3 regions of the Afipia sp. GW822-FHT03D08 genome follow, and region 1 is predicted to be linked to each of the others. Evidence: predicted binding sites of a transcription regulator. Region 1 holds the regulator's gene; each other region holds the start of a gene.

Region 1 (3,135 bases):
CCCGCCGTCGGCAGCTTTGTCGAACTGAAGGCGCGATTGCTGCCACCGCTCTCGCCGCTGCGTCCGGGGAGTTACGACTTCGGCCGCGACATGTACTTTCAGGGCATCGGCGCGTCGGGCTTCGTCATGGGCGCGATCAAGACGGTTGATGCCCCACGCAGCGGCGGCGCATATCTGCGCTATGCCGCCACGATGCAGGGGATGCGCGACGCCATCGACGCGCGCATTCGCAGTGTCGTCTCCGGCGATAACCGCGCCATCGCCACGGCACTGCTCACCGGCCGGCGCGATGCGATTTCCGCACCGGTCAACGACGCGATGTTCATTTCAGGGCTCGGCCATGTGCTGTCGATCTCGGGCTATCACATGGCGGTGGTGGCGGGCGTGGTGTTCTTTGCCGTGCGCGCGCTGCTCGCGCTGTTTCCCGCGCTCACCGTGACATTTCCGATCAAGAAATGGTCCGCCGCCGCGGCGCTGATCGCCGCCGCTTTCTATCTGCTGCTGTCTGGGGCTGAGGTCGCCACGCAGCGTTCGTTCTTCATGACGGCGGTGGTGCTGATCGCGGTGATGGTCGACCGGCGCGCAATCACGTTCCGCACGCTGGCGGTGGCGGCGATGATCGTGCTCGCGATCGCGCCGGAAGCGCTGGTCCACCCAAGTTTTCAGATGTCGTTCGCGGCGACGCTTGGCCTCGTGGCGCTGATCCAGATCGGCATGCCGAACCTGTTTGCCTCGCCCGACAATTCGCAGGTGGCACGCGCGGCGCTCTGGGGTGGACGCGAAATCACCATGCTGGCGCTGGCGTCGCTGGTGGCCGGGTTCGCGACCATGCCCTACGCGGCGTTTCATTTTCATCGCGTGACGCATTACGGCGTGCTGGCCAATCTCGCGGCGATGCCGGTGGTCTCGATACTGGTGATGCCCGCAGGGCTGCTCGGGTTGCTTGCGATGCCGTTCGGTTTCGACGGCGTGTTCTGGCGGCTGATGGATGTCGGCATCGGATGGATGGTGGCGGTGTCGCAATGGGTGGCGGCGCTTCCCGGCGCGATCGGCCAGATCGCGTCATTCGGCGCCGGGCCGCTGGCGCTGATGAGCGCAGGCATTATCGCGCTCGGTTTGTTGCGGACGCCATTGCGATGGACGGGAGCAGGGCTCATTGCATTCGCAACGGTCTGGGCGCTGACCACGCCGCAGCCGGACATCCTTGTTGCGGGAGACGGCACCTCGGTCGCGGTGCGCGGGAAGGACGGCAGGCTGCGCCTGATGCGCACTGGAAAGGATGCTTTCCTGTCACGCGAATGGCTCGCAGCCGACGCCGACATGCGCAAGGCAACCGACGCGTCGCTGACCGACGGTGTCTCGTGCGACCCATCTGGATGCGTGGTGCAGGCTGCGGACGGCTCGACCGTAGCGCTGACGCTGAAGCCCGCCGCGTTCGCGGATGATTGCGCGCGGGCCGCGGTGATCGTGACACTGCGTCAGCCGCCCGCCGATTGTGCGGCCATGGTGCTGGATCAGGAAATGCTGCGCAGGCGCGGCACACTCGCCCTGCGCAAAACCGCAGACGGTTACGCGATCACGGCCAATAAGCCGCGCGGCGTCGACCGTCCGTGGTCACCGGCAAATGCCGATGATGACATCGAAACACCCGCTGCCCGGTCAAACCGTCCCGCACAGCCTGTCGATGCGACGCCGGCGGAGAGCGATCTCCAGCCGGACGATTGATCCAGCCGTCATTACGGACGGCCCAGCAAATTTAACGGGCAAGTTTCTGGATCCGGGTTCGCTCGCAAAAGCTCGCGCCCTGGAATGACAGGGAAACCGAAAGTCTCAGTACTTGCGGACGAGACCGATCAGTTTGCCCTGAATCCGCACGCGGTTGGGCGGCAGGATGCGGACTTCATAAGCCGCATTGGCCGGCTCCAGCGCGATGGACGCGCCGCGGCGGCGGAAGCGCTTCAGGGTGGCTTCTTCCTCGTCGATCAGCGCCACCACGATGTCGCCGGTGTCGGCGGTCTCGTTGCGCTGGATCAGCACGGTGTCGCCGTCGAGAATGCCGGCTTCCATCATGGAATCGCCGCGCACTTCGAGCGCGTAGTGTTCGCCGGAGCCGAGCATGTCGGGCGGCACGCTGATGGTGTGGCTGCGGGTCTGCAATGCCTCGATCGGCGTACCTGCTGCGATCCGACCCATGACCGGCACGACAACCGGGAAGCTGGCATCCTCATCAGGACCGACGGACGGAGCCGACCGGACCTTGCCGAGGTTGCCTTCGATGACGCTTGGCGTGAAGCCGCGGCGGGCGCCGCCGGGGCTGGCACTCGTTTCGGGAAGCTTGATGACCTCGATGGCGCGGGCCCGGTTGGCGAGCCTGCGGATGAAGCCGCGCTCCTCAAGGGCGGTAATGAGCCGGTGGATGCCGGACTTGGACCGCAGGTCCAGCGCGTCCTTCATTTCGTCGAAGGAGGGCGGAACACCAGCTTCCTTGAGCCGCTCGTTGATGAAGCGCAGAAGCTCGTATTGTTTGCGTGTCAGCATCTGAATTGGTCCCCGATCCCAAGGATCTCAAGAATTCCCGCGTTCTGATCCGAAGCCGCGCCTCTCTGGATCCCCACTGAGAACAAATGGAAAGGGACACTCAGGAGTAGCGAGTCACTCGAAACAAATCATGAACGAACACTATCTGTTCCATATGTGTTCCGCAACCCCTTAATTTCACGTCAACGACGGGGCCCGTGTGATCGGGATTGTCAGTCCGGCAGCCGCAGGATCGTGCAGGGCGAGCCGGCGGGGGCCGCGGGCGCGAATGGCGGACGGATGATCAGCGCATTCGCTTCGACCAGTTTTGCCACCAGCGAACTGTCTTGCGCGCCCACCGACGTAGCGACGGGCACACCGTCGCTGCCGGCTGTGACGCGCGCCCGCAGGTAGTCTTGCCGCTTGTCGTTGGCGGGCAGCTCGCGCCCAAGCCTGGCTTGCTCGAGTGGATGATCGATCGTGGTTCGCCCGGAGAGCGAACGGATCAGCGGTACCAGAAACAGGAAGGCGCAGACGTAGGACGACACGGGGTTCCCGGGCAGGCCGAGCACGCGCATTGCTCCGAGCCTTCCGTTCATCATCGGCTTGCCGGGCCGC
Region 2 (3,135 bases), 1.6 Mb from region 1:
GAAGGTGGTGAAGTCGTGCTTGCCGACCAGCACCTGCGCAGCTTCCTGCATCGCCGCGACATCGAGCGGCCGCGGCACACGCCACGCGTGCCCCGCTTTCAGCGCGAGGTTCGCCCGGTGATTGACGATGCGGTAGATGTAGTGCCGCTTGGTCGCCGAGAAGCGCGCATCGAAAGTTTCCGGCACGATCTCGGCGGACAGCACGCCGATGGGATGCGGGCGCAGATGGGCGTTCAGCGCATCGCGCACGCGATCGGCCCTGTAGTCCTTTGCCAGATCGATATGCGCCACCTGCCCGAGGGCATGGACACCGGCATCGGTGCGGCCTGCGCCGTTGACCCGCACATACTGACCGGTCATCGCCTTCACGGCATCTTCCAGCGCGCCCTGCACGGAGGGGCCCCTGTCCTGGTACTGCCACCCCCAGAAGGGAGCGCCGTCATATTCAATGAGGAGCTTGTAGCGGGGCATCAGCTCACGCGCGCAGGGGGCTTGAGGGGCGTGCCGTTGAGAAACGCCTCGGCCTTCATCGGCGGCTTGCCGGCGCGCTGCAAGTCCAGAATGCGGATCGCGCCGTCGCCGCAGGCAATGGTCAGTCGATCGTCGAGCACGTCGCCCGGCGCACCGGAGCCCTTCGCCAGTTCACAGCGCAGCACCTTGATGCGCACCGGCTCGCCATCGACCGCGATCTCGAACCACGCGCCCGGAAACGGCGACAGGCCGTGGATATGCCGCAAAACCTCATGCGCGGATTTGGTCCAGTCGATGCGCGCCTCGGCCTTGTCGATCTTGGCCGCGTAGGTGACGCCCTCTTCGCTCTGCCTGGTCAGTTGCAGGCCGCCGCGCGACAGAGCGCCCATCGCGCGCACCATCAGGTCCGCGCCCAGCGGCGCCAGCGCATCGTGCAGATCCTGCGCGGTCATGGCGTCCGTGATCGGCAGCCGTTCGGCCATCGCGACATCACCGGTGTCGAGCCCGGCGTCCATCTTCATGACCATCACGCCGGACTCGGCATCGCCGGTCATGATCGCGCGCTGGATCGGCGCGGCGCCGCGCCAGCGCGGCAGCAACGACCCGTGCAGATTGAAACAGCCCAGCGGCACCGCATCCAGAATATTCTGCGGCAGGATCATGCCGTAAGCCACGACAACGGCGGCATCGGCATTGTGCGAACGGAATTCCGCCTCCGCTTCCGGCGTCCGCAGCGTCTTCGGCGTCAGCACCGGAATGCCGAGTTGCCGCGCCGCCTGCTCAACCGGCGTCGCCTGCAATTTCATGCCGCGTCCGGCGGGCTTTGGCGCGCGCGTATAGACAGCCGCAATCTCATGGCCGTGATCCGCCAGCGCCAGCAGCGTCGGCACCGCGAAATCCGGCGTGCCCATGAAGATCAGACGAAGCGGCATGACAAGCTCCGGCTTATTTCGCCGCGAGCTTGGCGGCCTTGGTGAACTTCTTCATCACGCGGTCGCGCTTGAGCTTGGAGAGATAATCCACGAACAGCACACCGTTGAGGTGGTCGATCTCATGCTGGATGCAGGTGGCGTAAAGCCCGTCGGCTTCTTCTTCGTGCATCTTGCCGTCGAGATCCATGAAGCGCACGCGCACCCGCGCCGGCCGCTCGACCTCCTCATAGTATTCCGGGATCGAGAGACAGCCTTCCTCATAGACCGACATCTCTTCGGACGAGGACAGGATTTCCGGATTGATGAAGACGCGCGGCTCCTTCTCCCCTTCCTTCTTGGAGAGGTCCATGGTGATCAGCCGCAGCGGCACCGCGACCTGGATCGCGGCAAGGCCGATGCCCGGCGCGTCATACATGGTCTGGAACATATCGTCGGCAAGCGCCCGGATTTCGGGCGTGATCTTTTCGACGGGCTTCGAGATCAGCCGGAGCTGCTTGTCGGGAAGAATGATGATGTCGCGATTGGCCATGGGCGCGATGTAATGGGAGCGCCCGCTACGGTCAAACCCGTTGTGAGGTCAGGCGCTTGGACGGGGACAAATGCCGTTAACCGGCGATTAACCATAAAAATCAGGGAGTTATTAACCATAAAATGTTCCCTATTCGTTCGCGTCGCGTGCCGAATCGGGTTACAAAGGGGGCATGAACGAGATCCTTTTCATGGCCGGCGATGTGCCGGTTCACGTTGGCGCCGCCCTGATTGCATTCGGCGTGCTGGCGCTGCTGTTGTTGCTGACCATCGCCATCGTGATCGCGCGCTCAGGCCGAAAGGGCGCGGAGGCCGCCATGGCGCAGGCGGTGCGCGCGGACGAGTTGGAAGAGCGGCTCGCCGAAGTGCTGCGCATGCAGAACGAATCCACCGGCCGGGTCCATGAAATGGGACAGGCGCTGGTGGGGCGTCAGGCGGAAATGGCCCGCGCCGTCAACGAACGGCTGGATTCGGTGACGCACCGCGTCGGCCAGTCCATGGAGCAGACCACGCGCAACACGATGGATTCCCTGCGCGTGCTGCACGAGCGCCTCGGCATCATCGACAACGCGCACAAGAATCTCACCGACCTCACATCGCAGGTGACGACCCTGCGCGACGTGCTCGCCAACAAGCAGTCGCGCGGTGCATTCGGCCAGGCGCGGATGGAAGCCATCGTTCAGGACGGCATGCCGAAAGACTCCTATGCCTTTCAGCACACGCTGTCGAACCGGACTCGCCCCGACTGCGTGATTTTCCTGCCCGATCAGCGGCCCCTGTGCGTCGATGCAAAATTTCCGCTGGAAGCCTTCACCGCGCTCCGCGATGCGCGCAGCGACGAGGAAAAGAAAGTCGCCACCCAGCGGCTGCGGCAGGACGTGATGAAGCACGTCAACGACATCGCCGAGAAGTATCTCATTCCCGGCGAGACGCAGGATACGGCGCTGATGTTCGTGCCGTCGGAATCGGTCTACGCCGAAATCCACGACGGCTTCGACGATGTGATCCAGAAGGCCTACCGGGCGCGGATCGTGCTGGTGTCGCCCTCGCTTTTGATGCTGGCGATCCAGGTGATGCAGCAGATCCTGAAAGACGCGCGGATGCGCGATGCCGCCGACCAGATCCGCACCGAGGTCATGCATATGTCGGACGATCTCGGCCGGCTGCGCGACCGCGTGCTTAAGCTTCAGAAAGATTTCGGCAA
Region 3 (3,135 bases), 1.7 Mb from region 1:
GTTCGAACATCGGCCCGAGAATTTTTTCGATATGCGTCTTCAACCACAGATCGAGCCGCGTCTGCACGGCCTCGCGTGACGGGCCAGTCAGCCGTTCGTCCGCAATGATGCGGATACGCGGATGCAACGCATCGTCGGCCGCGACAAGCTTGGCGACGGCGTCGCCGGTCCAGCGCAGCGTTCCATCGGACGCCAGCACGAACTGTTCGTCCGGTGCCTTTGAAAGCTTTTCGGCGCGCGCATCGATTTCACCGGCCAGCGCCTTGAGCGCCGCGGCCTGCAAGGCCTTCGCATCGGAGCCCGCTTCAGCGGACTCCGGCGCGAACATGAATCCGTCGAGACGGCCAATCATATGGCCCTCTACGATCACTTCGCCCGTCTTCCCAATCTCAGTATTCAGCATCGTGTTTTCCCGCAAGCGCCGCATCAATACACTGGTCCGGCGATCAACGAAACGCTCAGTTAGCCGTTCATGCAGGGCATCTGACAATTTATCCTCGACGGCGCGGGCAATTGCCTGCCAGCGCTCGGGGTCCACCAGCCAATCGGGACGATTTGCCGCGAATGTCCAGGTCCGTATCTGGGCAATCCGGGCCGATAATGTGTCGATATCGCCGTCCGTGCGGTCAGTTTGCGCGATCTGGGCCTCAAACCAGTTGTCCGGAATACGGCCCTTCCGCATCAAGAACCCATACAGCGTGGTGACAAGTTCGGCATGGGCGGCCGGCGACAGCTTGCGGTAGTCGGGAATCTGGCAGGCTTCCCAGAGCCGTTCCACGGCGGCCGCGCCCTTGGCCATATCCCGAACGTCTTCATCACGGGCCGCATGGTCGAGCACGCGGATGTCCTCGGCGATCGGCGCGCGGGTCAGGGCTTCATGGTTCGGCGTCAGCGCCAGCGAGACCTGGAGCGCGCCCAGCGAGGAGAAATCCAGCCGCGTGTTCCTCCACTGCAACATCTTTACGCTGTCGAACGTGTGGTTCTGAAGCGCATTGACCAGTTCGGGCTCGAACGGCGCGCAGCGCCCGGTGGTTCCGAACGTCCCGTCGCGCGTCGCACGGCCGGCGCGGCCCGCGATCTGCGCGAACTCGGCGGGTGTCAGGCGGCGGAACTGATAGCCGTCGTATTTGCGGTCCGACGCGAACGCCACATGATCGACATCGAGATTGAGGCCCATGCCGACGGCATCGGTGGCAACGAGATAATCGACATCGCCGGACTGGAACATGTCCACCTGCGCATTACGGGTGCGCGGCGACAATGAGCCCAGCACAACGGCAGCGCCGCCGTGCTGACGCCGGATCAGCTCGGCGATGGCGTAGACTTCATCCGCCGAGAACGCGACGATCGCTGTTCGCCGCGGCTGCCGGGTGATCTTGCGGTCGCCGGCGAATTCGAGTTGCGACAATCGCGGCCGGGTGACGATGTTCGCGCCAGGAAGCAGCCGCTCGATGATCGGCCGCATCGTGGCCGCGCCAAGCAGCAGGGTTTCGTCCCGCCCGCGCCGGTTCAGAATCCTGTCGGTGAAGACGTGACCGCGCTCGAGATCAGCCGCGATCTGGATTTCGTCGACGGCCAGAAACGACACATCGAGATCGCGGGGCATCGCCTCGACGGTGGAGACCCAATAGCGCGCATGAGGCGGCTTGATCTTTTCTTCGCCGGTGATGAGCGCGACCGCGCCCGCTCCGGCCCGCGCGGCGATCTTGTTGTAGACCTCGCGCGCCAGGAGACGCAGCGGCAGACCGATGATGCCCGACGAGTGGGCCAGCATCCGCTCGATGGCGAGATGGGTCTTGCCGGTGTTGGTCGGGCCCAGCACCGCCGTAACACCGGCTCCGGGGGCGCGCTCATTCGAAAACAGCGGAACGGAAGACGACAGAGGCATAATCGAGAGGTCCGCATGACGCACACGACGCGGACGCCGCAGCAAGTTTGAAGGAAGTGTCTCACAATGCGACGCTTTTCGCGCCGCGACTTAAGGTTTGGAACGGTTAAGGAACGAAAGAAGCCCGAATCGCTGACTCGCAGTGAGTCTGCCCAGATCGCCTCAACATGTCGCACAAACCAATAGATGGCGATACTAGATGAAGTTTGAAGATGCTCCGCGCGCGGCCAGATTTGAATGAAATCGTTAAATCCGGAGTCGAATCGGATTGGCCGGAGAGTCAACACGATTCACGGTGAGATTCGTTCCTGAATCATCCTCGCGGCGGTCAATGCCAGCCGGGTTTGTCAGTTCGTCTTGGCCGTCTTCTGCACCGAGATGAACTCCGTCGCCTCGATCATGCCGGTGCCGAGCGGGGTCGGAATTGTAATTCTGAAAGGCGCCAGCACCCGCGTTCCGGCGATGGGCGCAAACCATATTTCCATGTTGCGCTGGGCGGCCACGTACTTGATCGAGGCGCGATCCGGGACGTAGCCCGCGATCGGCGTGAAGTAGACCGCACAGACCACAACCGGGCCGTGATAGCCCTTTTCAGCCTTCACATTTTCCATGCGCTTGTATTCAAGGCGCAAATCGTAGCGCATCCTGCCGTCGAATACCGACAGCGTCTTGCGGCAGGCCTCGGGACCGACCGGATCACCGGTGCCCGCAACTTTCAGCAGCGCACCCGTCATCGGATCAAGAACGTTGCGGCGATGCGCCTCGGTGACCGGAATCCGATCCGGATTCTCGTCGGGCTTCGGCTCGATGGATGAATCCTTGATATTGCCGCCGCCCAGCGTGATGCGGATGACTTCCACCTTCTTTCCGTAATTGACCGTCGAAATATAGCTCAGCGGCGCGAACTGGCCCGCGGTGATGCGTCCCTGCGAGGTGCCGGTGCCATTGCCGCCGCCGATGGATTTCATCAATCCGGTGGTGGCGCCGCTGACGGCTGCCGAATACTGATCCTCGGACACATCGACGACCCAGGCGCCCTTGCCGATCGGAAGGCCCGCGAGCGTTGCTTCATACTTGGCGTCCAGACGGCCCTGGGCGCTGGCCGGGCAGGCACACATCGCCAACAGGCCCGCTACGGCCACAATACCCAGACAAAGCTGGGTTTGGGCGGTCCGGGAGAGCATCCAAGAAAGCTTTGGGAACCGGGGCATTGCCGACGAAATCCTGCTGACCAGCGATTGACCGGA

What was found. The regulator LexA, encoded in region 1, represses DNA repair genes until DNA is damaged. The targets are predictions, from matches to a motif close to TGTTCNNNNTGTGTTCNG.
Region 2: the regulator LexA is predicted to act here: its motif matches at 2,056-2,073, upstream of AC1RM7_RS11865 (DNA recombination protein RmuC).
Region 3: the regulator LexA is predicted to act here: its motif matches at 1,987-2,004, upstream of AC1RM7_RS12315 (helicase-related protein).

What each region holds. Positions count from the first base shown of each region.
Region 1 covers NZ_JBXANK010000001.1:767,104-770,238, reverse strand. The annotation lists gene AC1RM7_RS03680 (ComEC/Rec2 family competence protein) at 1-1,725, shown strand, start outside; gene lexA (transcriptional repressor LexA) at 1,831-2,538, opposite strand; gene AC1RM7_RS03670 (molybdopterin molybdotransferase MoeA) at 2,751-3,135, opposite strand, start outside.
Region 2 covers NZ_JBXANK010000001.1:2,392,607-2,395,741, forward strand. The annotation lists gene truA (tRNA pseudouridine(38-40) synthase TruA) at 1-471, opposite strand, end outside; gene fmt (methionyl-tRNA formyltransferase) at 471-1,403, opposite strand; gene def (peptide deformylase) at 1,417-1,932, opposite strand; gene AC1RM7_RS11865 (DNA recombination protein RmuC) at 2,105-3,135, shown strand, end outside.
Region 3 covers NZ_JBXANK010000001.1:2,487,321-2,490,455, forward strand. The annotation lists gene AC1RM7_RS12315 (helicase-related protein) at 1-1,888, opposite strand, end outside; gene AC1RM7_RS12320 (DUF3108 domain-containing protein) at 2,236-3,072, opposite strand.